Regions from separate parts of the Brevundimonas sp. FV1ye4L genome, predicted to be linked through region 1. Evidence: riboswitches for the same ligand, from Rfam matches in the RefSeq annotation. Region 1 holds a riboswitch; the other holds the start of a gene.
What was found. Region 1 has a riboswitch for cobalamin ahead of ACW17X_RS11610 (TonB-dependent receptor plug domain-containing protein). Riboswitches for the same ligand answer to the same signal wherever they lie in the genome.
Positions count from the first base shown of each region.

Region 2: another riboswitch for cobalamin. It lies ahead of metE (5-methyltetrahydropteroyltriglutamate--homocysteine S-methyltransferase); the one in region 1 lies ahead of ACW17X_RS11610 (TonB-dependent receptor plug domain-containing protein).

Region 1 covers NZ_CM178734.1:2,396,148-2,407,080, reverse strand. Annotated here, with positions in the region: gene ACW17X_RS11625 (fumarylacetoacetate hydrolase family protein) at 1-304, shown strand, start outside; gene maiA (maleylacetoacetate isomerase) at 304-939, shown strand; gene ACW17X_RS11615 (aldo/keto reductase) at 1,022-1,942, shown strand; gene ACW17X_RS11610 (TonB-dependent receptor plug domain-containing protein) at 1,926-3,740, opposite strand; cobalamin riboswitch at 3,889-4,073, opposite strand; gene mutS (DNA mismatch repair protein MutS) at 4,148-6,850, shown strand; gene ACW17X_RS11600 (methyl-accepting chemotaxis protein) at 6,935-8,761, shown strand; gene lpdA (dihydrolipoyl dehydrogenase) at 8,851-10,257, opposite strand; gene ACW17X_RS11590 (PAS domain-containing sensor histidine kinase) at 10,381-10,933, opposite strand, start outside.
Region 2 covers NZ_CM178734.1:1,202,755-1,213,687, reverse strand. Annotated here, with positions in the region: gene ACW17X_RS05810 (L,D-transpeptidase family protein) at 1-421, opposite strand, end outside; gene ACW17X_RS05805 (hypothetical protein) at 425-586, opposite strand; gene ACW17X_RS05800 (GNAT family N-acetyltransferase) at 767-1,927, shown strand; gene ACW17X_RS05795 (transcriptional regulator) at 1,936-2,862, shown strand; gene ACW17X_RS05790 (head GIN domain-containing protein) at 2,935-3,825, shown strand; gene ACW17X_RS05785 (porin) at 3,958-4,710, opposite strand; cobalamin riboswitch at 4,962-5,162, shown strand; gene metE (5-methyltetrahydropteroyltriglutamate--homocysteine S-methyltransferase) at 5,273-7,612, shown strand; gene ACW17X_RS05775 (acyl-CoA thioesterase) at 7,609-8,373, shown strand; gene rpsJ (30S ribosomal protein S10) at 8,669-8,974, shown strand; gene rplC (50S ribosomal protein L3) at 8,996-9,745, shown strand; gene rplD (50S ribosomal protein L4) at 9,745-10,383, shown strand; gene ACW17X_RS05755 (50S ribosomal protein L23) at 10,383-10,685, shown strand; gene rplB (50S ribosomal protein L2) at 10,690-10,933, shown strand, end outside.

The sequences.
Region 1 (10,933 bases):
CTGGGACGCGGCCAAGGGGTTCGATCAGTCGGCCCCCTGCGGGGCCGTGACCCTGGGCGCCCTGCCGAACCCGGCGGGGACCATCGCCCTGACGGTCAATGGCGAGACGAAACAGTCCAGCACCCTGGACGACATGATCCTGAACCCCGACCGGATCGTCGAAGAGGCCGGGAAACTTTGGACGCTGGAAGCCGGCGACCTGATCTTCACCGGCACGCCGTCGGGCGTCGGGCCGCTGGTGCGCGGGGATCGGGTCGTGGTGACGATCGACGGGCTGGAGCCCCTGAGCTTCGAGATGGTCTGATGATCCTGCACGGCTATTGGCGGTCAGGCGCCAGCTATCGGGTCCGTATCGCCCTGGGGCTGAAGGGCCTGACCTATGAAACAGCGGCGCATGACCTGCGCCTGGGGGAGCAGAAGGCGGCCGATTATCTGGCGCTGAACCCCCAGGGCATGGTGCCGGCGCTGCAGGACGGCGACCTGATCGTCACCCAGAGCCCCGCCATTCTGGAATGGCTGGAGGAGACTCATCCCGAGCCGGCGCTACTGCCGAAAGAGGCGACGAACCGCGCCCATGTGCGGGCCATGGCGGCGCTGATCGGCTGCGACATTCATCCGCTGAACAATCTGCGGGTCCTGAAGTCTCTGCGCGGGGACTTCGGCGCCGATCAGGCGACCGTCGACGCCTGGGCCGCGCGGTGGATCACGCCGGGGTTTGCGGCCATGGAGACCTTGGTGGCGCGCCACGGCGAAGGCTGGAGTTTCGGCGACGCGCCCGGCCTGGTCGATTGCTATCTGATCCCGCAGCTCTATTCGGCGCGACGGTTCAATATGGATCTGCAGGCTTGGCCGGGCCTTTTGGCGGTCGAAGCTCGCGCTCTGGCGCATCCCGCCTTCCAGGCCGCGGACCCCGACCGCCAGCCCGACGCCGACGCCTGATCCCGATACCAGCGGTGGATAAGTAAGGTTCGCGTAACCTCTCGCTCAGCCTCCCTTAAGTATTGGGGGGCAAGATGGGAATGTGACGCATTCCTCCGCCACCCCTTCGGCGCCCTCGCCCATTGATCGCCTGGCTCTCGCCGTGGTGACCGAGCCTCAGCGCCCGCTCAATTCCCTGATGAACAGCCAGACGGGCGCGCGCGAAGACGCGATGCGCTTCCTGCTGCAGACCGGATCCGACGCCGGCGTGCGAATGATCGCGACCCGTCCCGGGGGCGACGGCGAACGCCTGCTCGGCCAAGCCTGGCCCTTCCCCTCGCCCTTCCGTGTCACGGTGCGCACCGTGTCCCTGAATGAAGGCCTGGACCGGGTCGAAGCCCGGGCGCGCCGGTCGCTGGAACGACTGGGCCTGCCGCGCGGCGAGGCCTTGCTGGTCGACAACGCGGCCGATCTGGCCGGCGCCGAAGGCCGCGCCCTGTGGGATCGTCTTCAATCTTTGAAGGATCGCGGCCTATTCCGCAGCATCGGCTTCTGCGCCACGATCGAGGACGGGCCCGCCTTGCTGGCCCGTCGTCTTGAGGCCGATGTGGTCCAGGTCTCGTGCAATCTTCTGGATCAGCGCGCTGCGGCGGAAGGGGTTCTGGACGAGCTCAAATCCGTCGGCGCCCAGGTCCATCTGGCCTCCGTCTTCGCCGGCGGCCTGCTGTTCTCAGGCGGGGACGACCTGCCCTCGCATCTGGCCGACTATGCCCAGGTCCTGTCGCGGACGCGGCGGCGCCTGGCGGAACGGCGTTGCGACCCGATGCAGGCGGCCCTGGCCTACGCCTTTTCACTGAAGGCTGTGGATCGTGTGGTGGCCAGCGTCGCCTCGGCCGCCGAACTGCGCGCCATCCTGGCCGCCGCCCATGCGCCCAGCCCCGATCTGAACTGGTCGGAACTGGCGCTCGAGGCGCCGGCGGCCTTCGCCGCCGACGCCCGCGCGCGGATCAGTAGCGCAGCCTGACCCCGACATAGGCCGACCGACCGGGCTCGCCGTAGCCCAGCACCTGCTGATACTGCTCGTCGGCCAGGTTCTCGACACGGGCCGTCAGCGCGACCTGATCGGTGAGCTGATAGGCCGCGTTCAGATTCGCGGTGACGAAGCTGTCGCGCACGCCGCCGGAATCATCCTGGTCGCCCTCGGCGCGGACGGTCAGGGCGCCCGAAAGCCGATCCCCCGTCCAGCCCAGGGTCGCCGAACCGGCGTGTTCAGGCACGCGCAGCAGACGGGCGCCCGTCGAGCGGTCCTCGGCGTCGGTCCAGGCATAGGCCAGGGTCAGGTCGAATCCGGCCCCGAGTTGAGCGCGGCCTTCCAGCTCGACCCCGTCGGAACGGGTCTTGGCGACATTGATGTAGCGACCGGCGGAATAGGTGATCTGATCGTCCACGTTCAGGCGGTAGAAGGTCGCGCGACCGTCGAAACGGCCGTCGGCCGAGGCCCAGCCCAGAGCGATCTCGACGCTGTCAGCGGTTTCCGGCTTCAGTTCCGGCCAGGGCAGGGGCGCGTAGCAGTAGTCGCAGACGGCCTGGCTGACGGTCGGGGCCTTGAAACCCGTGCCATAGGCGCCGGACAGGATGAAGCCGCCGGCCAGATCATAGGCCGCCGAAATCCGGCCGGTGGTCTTTGAGCCGAAATCGTCGGTGTCGTCGTAACGCAGGCCGCCGGTCAGGTTCAGGGCGCCGATATCGTATTGGGCCACGCCGAAGACCGAGGTCGTCGCCAGGTCACGCGCCTCGCCCGAAGACAGGTCGGCCGAGGATTCATCGCGTTCAGCGCCGAAGGCGTAGGTCACGCCCCGTGCCGCGCCGTCGGCCTGCCAGCGATAGGCCTGCCGGTCGCCGCTGAAGGTGGAGCCGAAGCCGCCGCTGTAGGAGGTGCGTTCGATGTCGGAGGCCGAGACGCTGAACTGGTGCTTCAGGCCCAGGGCCGTCAGGCTGGCGCGGCCGAATCCAGACCATTGTTCGGACTCCTGAGTGTCGTCGGTGTCGGCCAGGGCGTAGGTCGGGGCCGGGAAGCCGTCCAGATCGGCCTCGCTCTTGGACCAGCGGGCCGAGCCGTCGAACTTGACCGTGTCGGAGACGGCGTAGCGCCCCTTCAGACCGACGGTGGTGTTGGTGAAGCCGTCGGCCTCGGGATTGCCGTCGGCCTCGTCGGCGGCGGAGATGCCGTCGGTGTCGAAGTGCAAAACATAGGCGCTGACGGCATAGGTCTCATTGGCGACGCCGGCGGCCAGGCGACCGCGCACGGTGTCGAAACTGCCGGCCTCGGCCTCGGCGCGCAGGCCGTCGATCTGCTTGGTGGTGAAGGCGATCACGCCGCCGATGGCGTCCGACCCCCACAGCGACGACTGCGGCCCCGACAAGACCTCAATCCGGGCGACGTCGCCCAGATCGAAACCGGAGAAGTCATAGGCGCCATTGATCTCGGCCGGGTCGTTGACGGAGACGCCGTCCACCAGGACCAGGGTCTTGCCCGGCGTCGCGCCGCGCATGCGGACCTGGGCGACGCCTCCGAAAGCCCCTGAACGGGTCACCGACAGGCCGGGCACGTCCGACAGGATGTCGGCGGCGAAGACAGCGCCGCGCTGTTCGATGGTCTTGGAGTCGATGACGCGTGCGCCGGGCGTGTCTTCGACGATGGCGGGAATGCGGGTGGCTGTGACGACGACGTCGTCCAGCGAAGTCACGTCGTCGGCCGCCAAGGCGGGCGCGGCGAGGGCGGCGGCGATCGCCGCCGTAGACAGAAGAATGGAGCGCTTCATTGAGCGAGAATCCCCGATGTCGGCTCCGCGAGTGCGCGCGAGGAACCGGTATGAGCGAGCCGATCCGCCGGGCCTGAAGGGTCCGGACGGCGCAAGATCGGGTCGCTACGACGAGAATCCCCGCGCCTCTGTCTGGTCCCGGACAGCGGACGAGCGACATTAGGCGGCCAGGTCTCCTGGCTTGCGGGTCATAAACCGCCGTCCTCGCCTTCCCAGTCACCCAGTGGCGCCGGGGTGAAGAACCCCGGACGGACGACGCTCTCGCCGCCTACAGTTGCGGGCACAGCCACGGTGTCTCACCGTGTTCCCTTAACCGCCTGACGCGGCCTATCGCAGGGGGGAGAAGCCTGTGCAAGAGCCGTTAACGGGCTTGAGCGGTCGGCTGTGATCCTTCACCCTGACAGCATATGAACGCGCCCGCTTTTCCCTCCCCCGAACATTCGCCCGAAGTCGCCGCCTCGCTGGAAGGGGCGACACCCTTCATGGCGCAGTATCTGACGGCCAAGGCCGGACAGCCGGACGCCATACTCTTCTTCCGCATGGGGGATTTCTACGAACTGTTCTTCAAGGACGCCGAGGTGGCGGCGGCGGCCCTGGGCATCACCCTGACCAAGCGGGGCAAGCACCAGGGCGAGGACATCCCCATGGCCGGTGTGCCGGTCCACGCCATGGAGGGCTATCTGGCCCGGCTGATCCGCCTGGGCCACAAGGTCGCCATCTGCGAACAGCTGGAAGATCCGGCCGAGGCCAAGAAGCGCGGCGGCAAGGCCGTGGTCCATCGCGGCGTGGTGCGGGTGGTGACGCCGGGCACCCTGACTGAGGACAGTCTGCTGGACGCGCGCGGCGCCAACCGGCTGGCGGCGGTGGCGGTGCGCAAGGGCCGGGCGGCCGTGGCGGTGGTGGAGCTGTCGTCTGGGGCCGTGGACAGCGTCGCCTGTGCGCTGGAGGATCTGGGTGCGGCCCTGGCGGCGTTTCGTCCGTCCGAGGTTCTGGTCACGGACCGGATCTATTCGGACCCGACGACGCGTGACGCCCTGGACGGGTCCGGCGGCGTGGTCCAGGCCCTGGCCAGCGCCATCGCCGAGCCCCAGGCGGCCCAAGCGCGGGTCGAGCGGCTGTATGGCGTCGCGGCTCTGGACGGTTTCGGCGCCTTTGAGGAGGCCGAGGTCTCGGCCATGGGCCTGATCGCCGCCTATCTGGAGACGACCCAGGCCGGCAAGGTCCCGGCCCTGGCCCCGCCGCGCCGTCTGGGCGAGAGCGGCTTCCTGGCCATTGACCCCGCAACGCGCACCAGTCTGGAGATCGACCGGACTCAGAGGGGCGAGCGCGAAGGCTCGCTGTTGGCCTGTATCGACCGGACCGTCACCTCGGGCGGGGCGCGGGCCCTGGCGGAGCGGATCGCCCGGCCGTTGCGCGATCCGCTGGCGATCAATGAACAACTCGACGCGGTCGAATGGCTGCTGGAGCGGCGCGACCTGCGGCGCGATCTGCGCGACGGCCTGAAGGCCTCGGCCGATGTGGCGCGGGCGGTCGGGCGACTGGCGCTGGGACGGGGGGGGCCGCGCGACCTGGCGGCGGTGCGCGTGGGACTGTCGATTGCAGAGGGGATCGCCGGCTTGTTCATCGGCCAGGTGGATCCGATCACGGGTCAGCCCCGCCGCATCGCCCTGGCTTTGGACCGGCTGACCCTGTCTCCGGACGTGTCGCGGCTTATGGTTGACCTCGCCGAGGGCCTGGTGGACGAGCCGTCGCATCTGGCGCGCGACGGCGGCTTCGTGCGCCCCAACTATCGCCCCGAACTGGACGCCGCCCGCACCCTGCGCGACGACAGCCGCCGGGTGGTGGCTGATCTGGAGGCGCGCGCCGTCGCGGAATCCGGGGTGGCCTTCAAGGTCAAGCACAACGCCGTCCTGGGCTATTTCCTGGAAACCTCGGCCAAGGCGGCGGAAGGCCTGCTGCGGGCCGGGCCGGACAGCCCCTTCATCCACCGCCAGACCCTGGCCAGCCAGGTGCGGTTCACCACCGTCGAACTGTCGGAACTGGACGCCAAGATCAGCCAGGCCGGCCATCGCGCCCTGGCCATCGAGGCCGAGATCTTCGAGACCTGGCGGCGCGAGGTCGCGCGTCTGGCTCAGCCGCTGCAGGCGGTCGCCGAGGCCCTGGCCGAGCTCGACGCCCACGCGGCTCTGGCGGAATGGGCGCAAGAAGTCGGGGCGACCCGGCCGGTGGTGGACGACAGCCTGGTCTTTTCCGTCGAGGCCGGGCGGCATCCGGTGGTCGAGGCGGCGGTCAAGGCGGCGGGCGACCCCTATACGCCCAATAATGCACGGCTGGACGGGTCAGGGTCGGATTGCGCGCGCCTGGCCATCGTCACCGGGCCAAACATGGCGGGCAAGTCGACCTTCCTGCGCCAGAACGCGCTTCTAGTGATCCTGGCCCAGGCCGGGGCCTTCGTTCCGGCGCGGTCGATGCGTCTGGGCGTGGTGGATAGGCTGTTCAGCCGCGTCGGGGCCGGCGACGATCTGGCGCGCGGCCGCTCCACCTTCATGATGGAGATGGTCGAGACCGCCGCCATCCTGACCCAGGCCACGCCGCGCAGCTTTGTCGTCTTGGACGAAATCGGGCGCGGCACCGCGACCTATGACGGTCTGGCCATCGCCTGGGCCACGGCCGAGGCCCTGCACGACGTCAATCGGGCACGCACCCTGTTCGCCACCCATTATCACGAGCTGGCCCAGCTGGAGACGCGGCTCGATCATGTCTGCAACCTGTCCATGACGGCTCGGGAATGGAACGGGGATCTGGTCTTCCTGCACGAGGCGGCCCCGGGGGCGGCGGACCGGTCTTACGGGGTGCAGGTGGCCAAGCTGGCCGGGGTTCCGCTGGCGGTCGTCGCGCGGGCGAAATCAGTGCTGGAGCGGCTGGAGGGCGAAAAGGCCGCCACGGCGCGGCTGGACGATCTGCCCCTGTTCGCCGTGACCGAGCCGGAGCCGGCGCGCGGCCCGTCGCAGGTGGAGGCGGCTTTGCAGGCCGTAGACCCCGACGCCCTTACGCCGCGCGACGCGCTGGAAACCCTGTACCGGCTGAGAGGCCTGCTCGGCTCAAGGTAAGGATTAATACCTATCAATTGTAAATCTTAACCCTGTTCGCGGAGGGTCCTTCCTAAGCTAGATTAGACTTGTGCGGATTCGGCCATGAAACTCAGCGCGCTCTCCCTTTCGGCCAAGACGGCCTTGATGGTCATCGCCGCCCTCGGCGTCCTGACGCTCGTCCTGACAGCCGTGGCCGCGGTCTTGTTGACCCGCGACGCCGAAGCCCACGCGGCTGAGCGGCAAGAAGCCAATATGCGCGTCGCCTGGGACGTCCTGGCCGATTATGGCGACGGCTTCTCGGCGCGGGACGGCAAACTCTATGTCGGCTCGACGCCGATGAACGACTTCGTCGAGCCGGTCGACCGGATCAAGGCCCTGGTCGGCGGCACGGCCACCGTCTTCCTGAACGACCTACGGGTCACGACCAATGTGGTCAAGGACGACGGTTCCCGCGCCGTCGGCACCAAGCTGAAGCCGGGCCCCGTCTATGACGCTGTGCTGAAATCCGGCAAGCCCTATCGCGGCCAGACTGAAATCCTCGGCAAACCCTATTTCGTCGCCTACGACCCGATCAAGAACGCCGCAGGCCAGACCATTGGCGTGCTGTACGTCGGCATACCCAAGGTCGACTTCATGGCCTCGGTGAACCAGGTGATGATCGCCCTGTTCGCCTGCGGTCTGGTCGCCGCCCTGCTCGTGGTAGGGGCCTGCCTGGTTGTTTCGCGCCGGATGTTCTCGCCGCTGAAGGCCTTGTGCGAGCGGATGGAAGCCCTGCGTCAGGGCCGCACCGACTTCGACGCCCCCTGGGTGTCTCGCGGCGACGACATCGGCCAGATCTCCCGCGCGGTCATCGCCTTCCGCGACGCCGCCGTCCGCCAGAAAGAGAGCGAGGCCGAGACCGAGGCCATGCGCGAGGCCGCCCGCGCCACCCGCGCCGCCGGCGAAGCCGAGCGCGAGCGTCTGGCCGAAGAGGACGCCGTGGTGGTGGAGGCGCTGGGCGACGGGCTTGCGGCCCTGGCGCGCGGCGACCTGAACCACCGCATCACCGCCACCTTCGCCGAGCGCAGCCGCAAGCTGAAGGACGACTACAACGCGGCCGTCGACACCCTGGCGGGAACCATGGGCGACATCATCGAACTGGTCGGCGCCATGCGGGCGGGAACCACGGAGGTGTCAGGCGCCACCGACGACCTGTCGCGCCGCACCGAACGCCAGGCCGCCGCCCTGGAACAGACCGCCGCCGCCCTGGACCAGATCACCGTCACCGTTCGCAAGACGGCCGAGGGCGCCCAGTCCGCCGCCGAAATCACGGCCCAGGCCCGTGGCGGGGCTGGCGCGCGCGAACAGATCATCGCCGACACCACCGCCGCCATGGGCGAGATCGAGGCGACGTCGGGCCGAATCAGCGAAATCATCGGCGTGATCGACGAAATCGCCTTCCAGACCAATCTGTTGGCGCTGAACGCAGGCGTCGAGGCGGCCCGCGCGGGCGAGGCGGGTCGCGGATTCGCCGTGGTGGCGTCGGAAGTGCGCGCCCTGGCGCAACGTTCAGCCGACGCCGCGCGCGAGATCAAGGGCCTGATCGCGGCCTCCAGCGCCAGCGTCGGCGAAGGCGCCCGGCTGGTGTCCCAGACCGGCGGCGCCCTGACCGCCCTGATCAGCCAGGTGGCCGAAATCAACCAGCTGGCGAGCGAGATCGCCGCCTCGGCCAAGGAACAGGCTGTGGGCCTGGCCGAGATCAACGTCGCCGTGAACCAGATGGACCAGACGACCCAGCAGAACGCGGCCATGGTCGAACAGACCACCGCCGCCAACCAGGCGCTGAGCCAGGAGGCCGAGAAGCTGGCCGAACTGGTGTCGCGGTTCCGCATCGGCGAGGCCGCGCGCGGCGGTCATGCGCAGGACGACCGGACGTCCTGGGCCGCCTAGGCCCCATCCGCCCAGACCCAAGCAAAAGGCCCGCCCGGCGATCCCCGGGCGGGCCTTTTTCATTCAGAAGCCTGGCAAGTCGCGCCTGATCAGGCCTGCATCATCCAGCCTTCGACATCCATGGCCGCCTGACGGACGGCTTCTGAACGGGTCGGGTGGGCGTGGCTGGTGCGGGCGATGTCTTCCGAGGCGCCGCCGAAGCTCATGGTGATGGCGGCTTCGTGGATCATTTCGCCGGCCTGGGGGCCCATGATGTGGACGCCCAGGACCTTGTCGGTGGCGGCGTCGGCCAGCACCTTGGCGAAACCGTCGGTCTCGTGGTTGATCTTGGCGCGGCTGTTGGCGGTGAAGGGGAATTTGCCCTTCTTGTAGGCGACGCCGGCGGCCTTCAGTTGGTCCTCGGTCTGACCGACCCAGGCCACTTCGGGGAAGGTGTAGACCACGCTGGGGACCAGGGCGTAGTCGACGTGGCCGTATTTTCCGGCGATGGTGTCGATCACGGCGACGGCGTCTTCTTCCGCCTTGTGCGCCAGCATCGGCCCGTGGGTCACGTCGCCGATCACCCAGACGCCCTCTGCGACCTTGAAGTGGTCATGGTCGATGAAGCCGCGCTTGTCCGGCGTGACGCCGACGCTCTCCAAACCCAGGCCCTCGGTGTAGGGCCGGCGGCCGATGGCGACCAGGACCACGTCGCCCTTGAGGGTTTCAGCGGCGCCGCCGGCCGAGGGCTCGACCGTCAGCTCGACCCCGTCCTTGACCGACTTGGCGCCTGTGACCTTGGCGCCCAGTTTGAAGCTCATGCCCTGTTTGGTCAGGGTGCGCTGGAAGGCGGTGGCGACCTCGGTGTCCATGCCCGGCGTGATCCGGTCCAGGAACTCGACCACGGTCACCTCGGCGCCCAGACGGCGCCAGACCGAGCCCAGCTCCAGGCCGATGATGCCGGCGCCGATCACGATCAGCTTCTTCGGCACGGCCGGCAGGGACAGGGCGCCGGTGGAATCGATCACCTTGCCGTCCTCGAAAGCGACGCCGGGCAGGGGGGTGGGCTCCGAGCCGGTGGCGATGACGATGTTCTTGGCGTCCAGCGTCTGGACGGAACCGTCGGCGGCGGTCACCTCGACCTTGCCTTTACCGACGATCTTGCCCCGGCCCTTGATCCAGTCGGCCTTGTTCTTCTTGAACAGGAACTCGATCCCCTTGGTAAGGGCGGTGACGCTGTCGTCCTTGGACTTGTGCATCTGGCCCAGGTTCAGCTTGGGCTGGACCTCGATGCCGATCTTGGCGAATTCGCTGTTGGCCGCATCGAACATTTCCGACGCGTGCAGCAGGGCCTTGGACGGCATGCAGCCGACGTTCAGGCAGGTGCCCCCCAGGGTGGCGCGCATCTCGACGCAGGCGACCTTCAGGCCCAGCTGGCCGGCGCGGATCGCGGCGTTATAGCCGCCGGGCCCTCCGCCGATGATGACGACGTCGTAGGGAGCGGTGGCTTCGGCCATGATATCCTCTGGTCTTCTGGCGCGTGGGGGCAGGCGGGCGGACACTAGCGCCGACCCGGCAAGGGTCAACCGCCGCGCGTCATATGGGGCCTCGGAATCGACCTTTGCAGGGGGCGGCGGCGCTCAGGACGCGGTTTCTGTGGCCGTTTCGTCCGTGGAAGGCCGGTTTTCGACCCGTTCCGCGTCGGCACCTGGCGCCGAAGGCAGGGTGACGGAGACTTCCGCGCCTTCGCCTGGGGTGCTGTCGATGGCCAGGACGCCTTCGGACTGCCGCGCAAAGGCAAAGGCCTGCGACAGGCCCAGGCCCGCCGCGTCGGGGCGGGTGGTGAAGAAGGGCTCCGCAGCGCGTCTTACCGTATCGGCGTCCATGCCAGGGCCGGAATCGCGAACGCTCAGCCTCAGGCCGCCGTCCGCAAGGACCGCCAGACGAACCGCGACCGAGCCTGCGCCGTTCGAGGCTTCGACCGCGTTTCGGGTCAGGGCCAGAACGGCGGCCTCGAAGGCCGCAGGGTCGATCCGGGCGAAGGCGGGCTGGGCCGGGGTCTCGATCATCAGGTCGATGGCCGGTCCCGCCAGCAGACGCAGCTTGGACTCCAGCCCCGCCAGGAAGACGCCGATGTCCAGCCGCTGCAAATTGGTCCGGTCCTCGTCCTGGGAGAAGGCGCTCAGGCGCCGG
Region 2 (10,933 bases), 1.2 Mb from region 1:
GCTGCGTGATCCTGTAGGTCGAGGTCACGGCGCCGATGCCGGCCGCCCGCAGACGGCCCATCACGTCCGCGTCCAACTCGCCCGTCGCCGGCAAACCCTGGGCTTTCTGAAACGCGGCGACCGCCTGGCGCATGTTGGACCCCGCCAGACCGTCGATGGCGCCGGGCGAAAAGCGCGCCCGTTCCAGCAGGATTTGGGCGCGGATCAGCGCGGGGTCGGGACGGGCGGGGTTTTGTGCGCTGGTCGGGGCGCCGTCGGGAGGCGGCGGCGAATAGGCGCTGTTCTCAATGGCGTCGCGAGACAGCGGGCCTTCGTTTCGCACCTCGGCGGTCGGCGCGGACGTTCGGTCTTCAGCCGGCGGCGAACAGGCCGCCAGACCTAGGATCAGCAGACTGGGGGCAAGGCAGATGAAGCGGTTCAAGTTTTAGTTCTCTTCGCCGGTTGCCGGGTCGGTCGCGGTTTCGCCGGAGTTGCTGGAGCCTTCTGCGCCCTTGGGTTCGGTGGCGGGGCGCGGTGGCTCGCCGTCCCGGTCGGGACGTAGGTTTTCGTTCTCGACCTTGCGGTTGTCTGGTCGGGCGTCGGTCATGTGCATGTCTCCAGCGAAGCAGGTCTCCGCCCTCAGCCAACGCATGCGAAGCCGCAGGGCTCCGCTTGATCAATGGTTTCAACGTCCGTTCACCATTCCGATGAACCGTACCGCAACGGGACGGGGTGCAGGGTCGCGTCTGGACCGGGCCTTGCTGCACAAGGCCCCATGAGGACGCGCATGCCCGAAACGCTACAGGTCGAGATCATCAAGGCGGAGGCGATGGACGCTGTCGCTATCGCCCTGTGGCGCGACTGGACGGCGACCAACCCGTCTCTGCAAAGTCCGTATTTCCGGTGGGACTATACGCAGATCGCGGCGCGGGTCTGCCCCGGCGCCGCGGTTGCGGTCTTTCGGCGTGGCGGCAGGGTCGTCGGGTTCTTCCCGTTCCAGAAGCGCGGTGGATCGGTGCAGCCGCTGGGCGCGCCGATGAACGACTATCACGGCGTGATCGCCGCCGAAGGCGAGGTCATCACCCTGGAAGAGGTGGCGCATCTGCTGAAGGCGCGCCGGCTGAACGTGCCGGGATGGATCGGCGCCGGTGAGACGGGACAGGCGCGCGAGACCGTGCAGGTCGCCATGCCGGAAACGGGCTTCGACGCCTGGTACGCCGAGCGCCGATCGACCTACGGCAAATACTTCAAGGACAAGGAACGGGCGCGCCGCAGCCTGGAGAACGAACTGGGCCCTGTCCGTGTCGAACACGGCCTGCGGGATCCGGCCCTGCTGGATCATTTGATCGACCTGAAGGCGGCGCAGTACCGCCGGTCGGGGCTCCACGACATCTTCGCCTGCGGCTGGACCCGTGATCTGCTCCATGCCCTAATGGCGACGCCGGCGTCCGACTTCGGCGCGTCGATGGCGGCCATGTACGCGGGCGAGAAACTGGTGGCGGTCGAATTCTCTCTCCATGCGGGGCGTCACCACCATTTCTGGTTCCCGGTCTACGAGCCCAGTCTGGCGCGCTGTTCGCCCGGCATCCTGTTGAGCATGGACACGATGCGATTGTCGGCGGCCGACGGTTTCCGCGTCTTCGACTTCGGTTTCGAGGGCGAGAGCTACAAGAAGTATTTCGTCAACGCCCGGCAGACGGTGCGCGAGGCGGTGGTGATGCGGCCGGGCTTCGCCCAGGTTCTGGGTGAGGCGGCCGTCGGCGTGCTGGATCGGACCGGGACGCGCGGCGAGGCCTTGCGCGCGTCGCTGCGACGCCGCTGGTCCACCATCGAAGCCTGCGAGGCGTCGCCGGTCGGGCGACTGCGCGGCGCGGCCGTCGCCGTTCGCTCGGCCGTTCACAAGGCCGCCGCCCGCAAGAGGACGCCGGCGCGCGTCGCTCACGTCTAGGGTTGAACATGAGCGCCCGCCGCACCCGCTATCTCGGCCCCGTCGGGGAGGCCCAGATCCATCCGCACAGCCTGGTCGATCAGGGCTTCGCCGAGGATGCGGCTCTGGCCGCTGTGCTGGATCGCTATCCGCCCGAACTGTTCGACATCAACCTGTACGACTACGACGACGCGGGCCAGGTGTCCCTGCGGACGGGCGCGCGCGGTGGTCTGTCGGGCGATGAACTGCTGGAGGCGATCAAACAGGGCCGCCTCTGGGTGAATCTGCGCCGGGTCGAGATCGGCTGGCCCGAGCTGTGGCAGGCCGCGATGAAGGATTTCCGCGCGATCCAGGCGACCTATCCGGGTATGCGCGCCGTCCGCAATGCGGGCCAGTTGATCCTGTCGTCGCCGAAGGCGCGGGTGCCGTATCATTTCGACGCCGCCGGCGTGGTGCTGTTCCATCTGCGCGGTCGCAAACGGCTGTTCGTCTATCCGGGCGACGAGGCGCACCTGCCCGAGCACAATATGGAACAGGTCGTTGCCCGTCAGACGACCGAGGAACTGCCCTATACTCTGTCCTTTGAAAACGACGCTCAGGTCATGGATCTCGAGCCGGGCCGCGCCCTGACCTGGCCGCTGTACGCCCCGCACCGGGTCGAGAACCTCGACCGTTTCTGCGTCAGCCTGTCGATGGACTTCCAGACCTGGCCCTCGCGCTTTCGCAACGGGGCGCTGTTCACCAATGCGGTGCTCCGCAGCCTGGGTGGTCGGCCGCGCTTCACCGACCATATGACGACCCCTGAACTGGCGGCCCGCTGGGCCGCGTCCCTCGCGCTGAAGCGGGCGGGGGCGATGAAGAGCCGGATCGCGAGGTTCGAACGCGATTTCGAACCTCGGCTCGGCGTCGCGGACGGCGTGGGCGCGCTGGACGGCCCTGTTAATTCGAGTTCATGACCTCGAGTTAAAATGACTCCCGCCGGCCGAGCGCGCACCTTCCTCTCGTAATCGGGAAAGGGAAGGCCGCACATGAAGACCGCATTGATCGCCGCCGCCGGAGTCTCCGCACTGCTCGGATTGGCGGCCGCCGCGCCCGCCTCCGCCGGCGAGGTCGAGATCCGCAACGCCGTGGCGCGCGTGATCGTCATCGTCGAGGATCGTCAGGACATCGGCGTCGAGGTGACGCAAGGCCGTTCGCGCCTGCCCGCCATCCAGGTGCGCCGCAACGGCCGCGACGTCGAGATCGACGGCGGGCTTCGCCGCAACGGCTTCTGGGGGCGAAGCGACGGCATACGCAACTGCAACTCCGGCCGCGCCGACGCCGCCCAGCCGGGTCAGGGCGCCACCGTCGAGGTGCGGGATCTGGGTCGCATCCGTCTGGAGGACGCCCCCATGATCGTGGTGCGGACCCCCCGCAATGTGGACGTCAGCGCGGGCGGCGCCGTCTTCGGCTCCGTGGGACGCGGTGCGCGTTCCGTTGAACTCGACAGCGGCGGATGCGGGACCTGGACCATCGCCAATGTGGACGGCCCGCTCGAGTTGGGCGTCGGCGGGTCAGGGTCGGTTCGCGCCGGCACGTCCCGTTCGCTCGAAGCCAACGTCGGCGGATCGGGTTCGATCTCCGCCGGAGCGACCGGAAACCTCAAGACGGCGGTCGGTGGTTCCGGCAGCGTCGAGGTGGCCGGCGTCAACGGTCGCGGCGACGTGTCCATCGGCGGTTCCGGGGGCGTCAACATCCGGCAAGGCCGAATGGACAAGCTGTCGGTGGCTATCGGCGGCTCCGGCGACGTCCGTTTCGGCGGAACCACGCGAGACCTCAGCGTCGCCATCGCGGGATCGGGCGATGTCCGCGTCGCCGCCGCGACCGGCGCAGTTTCCCGTTCCATCGTCGGATCCGGAACGGTTCATATCGGGCGCTAAGACCCGTCTCTCGCCGCGAGAGGAAAGGCCCCCGGTCGTGGAACCCCGGGGGCCTTTTTGTGTCAGAAGCAAAGAAAAAGCCCCGGCGGATCGCTCCGCCGGGGCCTCTGCTTTCAGGAAAACCTGAAGGGCTTAGAAGGCGCCCAGGACGCTCGTGATCGACGAGACGTTCAGGCCGGCGCCGGCGCGGTCACGCGCTTGCAGACCGCCGCCGAAGCTGTAGCGCAGGCCCAGCGACCAGGTGTCGACGTCGATCGAGTCGACGTCGGCGCGGGTGTAGGAAGCGCCGACCGAGAACGGGGTGTTTTCGATTTCGTACTCGGCGCCCACGCCATAGGTCCAGGCGTCCACGTCGCCGCCGGTGACGTCGACGTTGTTGTAGCTGACGCCGGCGTTCAGGCGCAGGTTCGGCATGACGTAGAAGGCGGCGTCGCCGCCGACGGTCCAGATGTCGGCGTCGACATCGTCAGCCGTGGTGTAGGCGACCAGGCCGGTCAGGGTCGCGTTGGACAGGTACTTCTGGGCTTCGGCGCCGACGGTCCAGACGGGATCGTTGCCCGAACCGATGTCGTTGGCGGCGACGAAGGCGCCGGCGCGGACGTCTGCGGTCCACATCTTGGTCAGGTGGGCGGCGGCGACGCCGGTGACGTCTTCTTCACCAAAGGCCTTGGTGTAGTCGACGGCTCCGTTCAGGGTCACGGTCCAGTCGGCGGCCGGCAGGGCGACCGTGCCGTCCACGGTCCACACGTCGGCGTCAACGTCATTGCCTGCGACTTCGATCGAAGGGTTGGAGTAGGTCACGCCGACCGAGCCGATGGCGTCTTGGGCGAAGGCCGGAGCGGCGAACAGGGCGGCGGCGGCCGATGCGAGGAGGATCGTCTTCATTTTCTTTTGTCCTTAGCAGTCTTGACCCGGATGGGGGTCCGGGGAGGGCGGCTGCTATCAGGACGCGGCCAAGCTGAGCATTAAATCGCCGTTATATAAGTGTCTTGAAACTGCCATGTGGCCCATCGGCCACGCCTTGTGGCTGCAATGTGTCAGGGGTGCGCGTATCTCGAGGCAAAGGGTTAAGATCGAGCAATCACATAATCATATAAGCATATCCTTATGTGTATTGACGAAGCTGGGTTTATGCCGTTCTTTGCATCCGTCGTGGTCTCTGTGCGTCGTTTGGCGCCCAGAGCTAAGAGGGAAGCCGGTGTGAAACCGGCGCTGCCCCCGCAACTGTAAGCGGCGAGTTGAGGGTCCATCTCGTGTCACTGGCGTTCGCGCCGGGAAGGCCGGGCCCGAGGCGTCGACCCGTGAGCCAGGAGACCTGCCCCGACAGATAACGTCCTCCGGCGGGGTGCCCGGTCAGGCCGCATGCGCGCCGCCGGACCCTGCACGTCCGCGTCGGCGTCCGCGCGACCCTGTCCGAAACCTGGCCACAACACAGGTTTCGAACGTCATGACCCGCCACACCGTCCAGGTCGCCACCCTCGGCTTTCCCCGCATCGGCCCAAAGAGAGAGCTGAAGACCGCGCTAGAGGCCTACTGGGCCGGGAAGCTGGACTCCGAGGCCCTGCTGTCCACCGCCGCTGAGCTGCGCGGCCTGACCTGGGCGCGCCAGCGCGACCTGGGGGCGGACATCGTGCCGTCCAACGACTTCTCTCTTTATGATCAGGTGCTGGATCTGACCGCCATGGTCGGCGGCGTGCCGGCCGCCTATGGCTGGAGCGGGGAACGGGTCGATCTGGCCACCTATTTCGCCATGGCCCGCGGCTCGCGCGGCGACGACGAGGTCTGCGCACACGGCCATGTCCATGCGAGCGGCGAGGGGACGCCGGCGATGGAGATGACCAAATGGTTCGACACCAACTACCATTATCTCGCGCCGGAGTTCACCGCCGACCAGGTGTTCCGCCTCGGCTCTACCAAGGCGCTGGATGAATATCTGGAAGCCAAGTCCCAGGGCATCGAGACCCGGCCCGTGCTGCTGGGCCCGGTCAGCTATCTGCTGTTGGGCAAGACGCGGGGCGAGACGTTCGACGTGCTCAGCCTGCTGCCACGCCTGCTGCCGGTCTATGCGGAGGTGCTGCGGTCGTTGGCCCGCGCGGGCGCCACCTGGGTCCAGATGGACGAACCCTGCTTGGTCACCGACCTGAGCGACGAGGCGAAGGCCGCCTATGACCACGCCTACCGCGTGCTGACGGATGTGACGCCGCCGATCAAACTGATGCTGACCTCCTATTTCGGGGCCCTGGGCGATAATCTGGAGACGACGCTGCGCCTGCCGGTTCACGGCCTGCACATCGATCTGATCCGGGCGCCGGAGCAACTGGCGCAAGTCGCATCGGCGACGCGGGTCGATCAGGTGCTTTCGTTGGGCGTCATCGACGGCCGCAATGTCTGGAAGGCCGATCTCAACGCCGTGCTCGACAAGGTCGAGCCTTTGGTCGCTGCGGGACGTAAGGTGGTGATCGCCCCGTCCTGCTCCTTGCTGCACACGCCGATCGACTTGGAACGCGAGACTGCCCTCGATCCCGAGATCAAGGACTGGCTGGCCTTCGCTGTTCAGAAGGTGGCCGAACTGGCGACCCTGGCGCGGGCGTTGAACGAAGGACGCGCTGCGGTAAAGGCGGCGCTGGACGCCTCGACCGCTTCCGTCGCCTCGCGTCGCACCTCGCCCCGCATCAATGATCCGAAGGTTCAGGCTCGTGCGGCGGATGCCGACCCAGCCCTGGCCAGCCGGACTTCCAGCTTCGAAATCCGTCGCCAGGTCCAGCAGCGGCGTCTGAACCTGCCCGCCTATCCGACCACCACTATCGGCTCCTTCCCCCAGACGGCCGAAGTCCGCAAAGCCCGCGCCGACCACGGCAAGGGCGTCATCGACGATGCGGCCTATGCCGCCTTCCTGCGCGAGGAAACGGCGCGGACGGTGAAATGGCAGGAGGATCTGGGCCTGGACGTGCTGGTGCACGGCGAGTTCGAGCGCAACGACATGGTCCAGTATTTCGGGGAGCAACTGTCGGGTTTCGTCTTCACCAAGGCGGCCTGGGTGCAATCCTATGGCTCGCGCTGCGTTCGCCCGCCGATCATCTATGGCGACGTCTCGCGGCCCAAGGCCATGACGGTGGAATGGTGGCGCTACGCCCAATCCCTGACCGACCGTCCGATGAAAGGCATGTTGACCGGCCCGGTGACCATCCTGAACTGGTCTTTCGTGCGCGACGACCAGCCGCGCAACACGACCTGTCGTCAGATCGCCTTCGCCATCCGTGACGAGGTGACGGATCTGGAGACGGCCGGCGCCGCCGTGATCCAAATCGACGAGGCGGCCCTGCGCGAGGGCTTGCCCCTGCGCCGGGCGGATTGGGCGGACTACCTGGACTGGGCCGTCGAAAGCTTCCGCATCACGGCCTCGGGCGTCCGGGACGAGACCCAGATCCACACCCACATGTGCTACTCCGAGTTCAACGACATCATCCAGTCCATCGGGGCCATGGATGCGGACGTCATCTCCATCGAGACCTCGCGGTCCAGGATGGAGCTGCTCGACGCCTTCTCCGACTATCGCTATCCGGCCGAGATCGGACCGGGCGTCTATGACATCCACTCGCCGCGCGTGCCGTCGGTGGATGAGATGGCGGCCTTGTTGACGGCGGCGACGGGCAAGCTGCCGGCGGATCGGCTGTGGGTGAACCCGGACTGCGGCCTGAAGACCCGCGCTTGGCCGGAAACCAAGGCGGCGCTGGCCAATATGGTGTCGGCCGCCAAGGCCGCGCGTCTGGAGGCCATCGCGGCGTGAGCGTCACGCTTATAGATATGGTGTTCCCGGGGGATGCCAATCACCACGGGACATTGTTCGGGGGCGTCGGACTGGCGCACCTAGACAAGGTCGCCTTCCTGGCCGCTGCGCGTCATGCGCGGCGGCCGACCGTGACGGCCGGATGCGAACGGATCGACTTCGCCGCCCCCGCCCGGATCGGCGAGATGGTCGAGGCGAGGGGTCAGATTGTACGTGTGGGGCGCACCTCGATGGGTGTCGAGGTCGAGCTCTGGGCTGAGGCGCCGGTCAGCGGGGAGCGGCGGCTGTGCACGCGGGGCGTCTTCAACATGGTGGCGCCGCGAGAGGAAGGGCAGGGCGACCTGCCGCCTCTGATGGAGGGCACGCCTCGGGACGACGGCTGGCTGCGGGCGGTGGAGATGGTCTTCCCGACCTGGACCAATCACTACGGCACCCTCTACGGCGGCGACGCCCTGAAGCTGATGGGCAAGGCGGCCTTCGTCTGCGCCACACGCAAGGCCAGGGCCGTCATGGTCATGGCGGCGTCGAACCGCATCGATTTCTCTTCTCCCATAAGAGAAGGCGACATGATCGAGCTGGCGTCGCGCGCGACGCGGGTCGGCCGTTCCTCCGTCACTATAGAGGTTGAACTGTGGGCCGAGGGCCTGCTGACGGGCGACCGGCGGCGGTCTGCAGCGGCGGAGTTCGTCATGGTGGCGGTCGATGAAGCCGGGCGCCCCCGGGCGATTTCCGGGGCGTCGCCGGCGCTGGAACCCGCGTGACGAAATCCTGTCTCAGCCGGGGTTTGCGCGCTTGACGAAATCAGAATCGATAGGCATAAGCCACCACTCTTGTTGGACCGGCTGTGCAGTTCGCTGCAAACGCGGTCCGCAGGAACGACCTAAGTCACTGTTCTTTGCAGCTTCTTGGGATTTCAACGGCCTTCGCGGGCGACTGCGTGGGCCGATCGTTTTTGCGGATTTGCGTTCCCTGAGGGCTTTTTGCCCGAAGGCCTTCGGTCTTTGAAATGGTTCACAGGGACGCGGTCCTCCGACCGCATTGGAAGTAAGCACCGATATGGATCAAAGCATCCGCATCAGGCTCAAGGCCTTTGATCACCGCGTCCTCGATTTCTCGACGCGCGAGATCGTTAATACCGCCAAGCGCACCGGCGCGACCGTTCGCGGTCCGATTCCGCTGCCGACCCTGATCGAGAAGTTCACCGTGAACCGCTCGCCGCACGTCGATAAGAAGTCGCGTGAGCAGTTTGAAATCCGCACGCACAAACGCGTGCTCGACATCATCGACCCCACCCCGCAGACCGTGGACGCGCTCATGAAGCTCGACCTGTCCGCCGGTGTGGACGTCGAGATCAAGATTTAAAGTAGAAAGAGGCGGGATCCGATGCGCACGGGCGTGATCGCCAAGAAGCTGGGCATGACCCGCGTGTTCGCCGATGACGGCGCGCACGTACCGGTCACTGTGCTGCAGCTCGACGGCTGCCAGGTCGTCGGCCAACGTACCCAGGAGCGTGACGGTTACGTCGCTCTCCAGCTGGGCGCTGGCACGAAGAAGGCTAAGAACACCAACAAGGCTCAACGCGAGACCTTCGCCAAGGCGGAAGTCGAACCGAAAGCCTATGTGACCGAGTTCCGCGTCGATGCGGACGGTCTGCTGGACGTGGGCGCCGAACTGTCGGCTGAACACTTCCTGGTGGGCCAGAAGGTCGACATCCAGGGCGAGACCATCGGTAAGGGTTTCGCCGGCGCCATGAAGCGCTGGAACTTCGGCGGCCTTCGCGCCACCCACGGCGTTTCGGTCTCGCACCGTTCGCACGGTTCGACGGGTAACCGTCAGGACCCGGGTCGCACCTTCCCTGGCAAGAAGATGGCCGGTCACTACGGGACCGAAACCGTCACCACCCAGAACCTGACCGTCGTCCGCGTGGACGCCGAGCGTGGCCTGATCCTGATCAAGGGCGCTGTCCCTGGTCATGACGGCAGCTACGTCAAGGTTCGCGACGCCATCAAGAAGGCTCGCCCGGCTGACGCTCCGTTCCCCGGTGCGCTGAAGTCGAGCAAGTCTGCTGCTCAACCCGCCTCGACCCCGGCTGAAGAAGTCCCCGTCGAAGCGACCGAAGGCGGTGAAGCGTAATGAAACTCTCTGTCATCCAACTCGACGGCAAGGCCGCTGGCGACGTGGAGCTGTCGGACGCCGTCTTCGGCATCTCCGACATCCGCGGCGACATCTTGGCCCGCACCGTCAACTGGCAACTGGCCAAGCGCCGCGCCGGTACGCACAAGGTTCAAACCCGCAACGAGAATTCTCGTACGGGCAAGAAGATGTACAAGCAAAAGGGCACCGGCGGCGCTCGTCACGGTTCGCGCCGTGCACCGCAGTTTGTCGGCGGTTCGCGCGCCTTCGGTCCGGTCGTTCGCGACCACGGCTTCTCACTGCCGAAGAAAATCCGCGCGCTTGCTCTGCGTCACGCCCTGTCCTCCAAGGTGAAGTCGGGCGACCTGATCGTCGTCGACACCGTCTCGGTCAAGGAAGCCAAGACCGCCTCGCTGCGTGAGACGCTCGGCAAGCTGGGCTGGACCAAGGCTCTCATCATCGCGGGTCCGGAAGTCGACACGAACTTCGGCCTGGCCGCACGCAACATCCCGCACATCGACGTGCTGCCGAACGCCGGCCTGAACGTCTATGACATCCTGCGGGCTGACAAGCTGGTGCTGACCAAGGCCGCCATCGAGGCGATCGAAGCCCGCTTCAGCGATAAGGAAGCCGCGTAATGGCCGCTCAACCTACCGCCAAGCACTACGACACCATCCTGGCTCCGGTGATCACCGAAAAGGCCACGATCCTGTCCGAGCAGAACAAGGTCGTCTTCCGCGTCGCCGACACGGCGACCAAGGACGAGATCGCCGCGGCGGTCGAAAGCCTGTTCAAAGTCAACGTCCTGAAGGTCAACACCCTGGTTCAAAAGGGCAAGACCAAGCGCTTCCGGGGTATCCTGGGCCGTCGCGTGGACATCAAAAAAGCAATCGTGACCCTGGCCGACGGCCAGTCGATCGACGTGACCACGGGGCTCTGATCAGATGGCCTTGAAACATTACAATCCGACCTCGCCGGGCCGTCGCGCCCTCGTGCTGGTCGACCGTTCGGAGCTCCACAAGGGCCGTCCGGAAAAGTCGCTGACCGAAGGCCTGACCAAGTCGGGCGGACGCGGGCAGGGCGGTCGCATCGCGGTCCGCTTCCGCGGCGGCGGCGCCAAGACCCTGTACCGCAAGATCGACTTCAAGCGTCGCAAGTGGGACATGGTCGGCACGGTCGAGCGTCTGG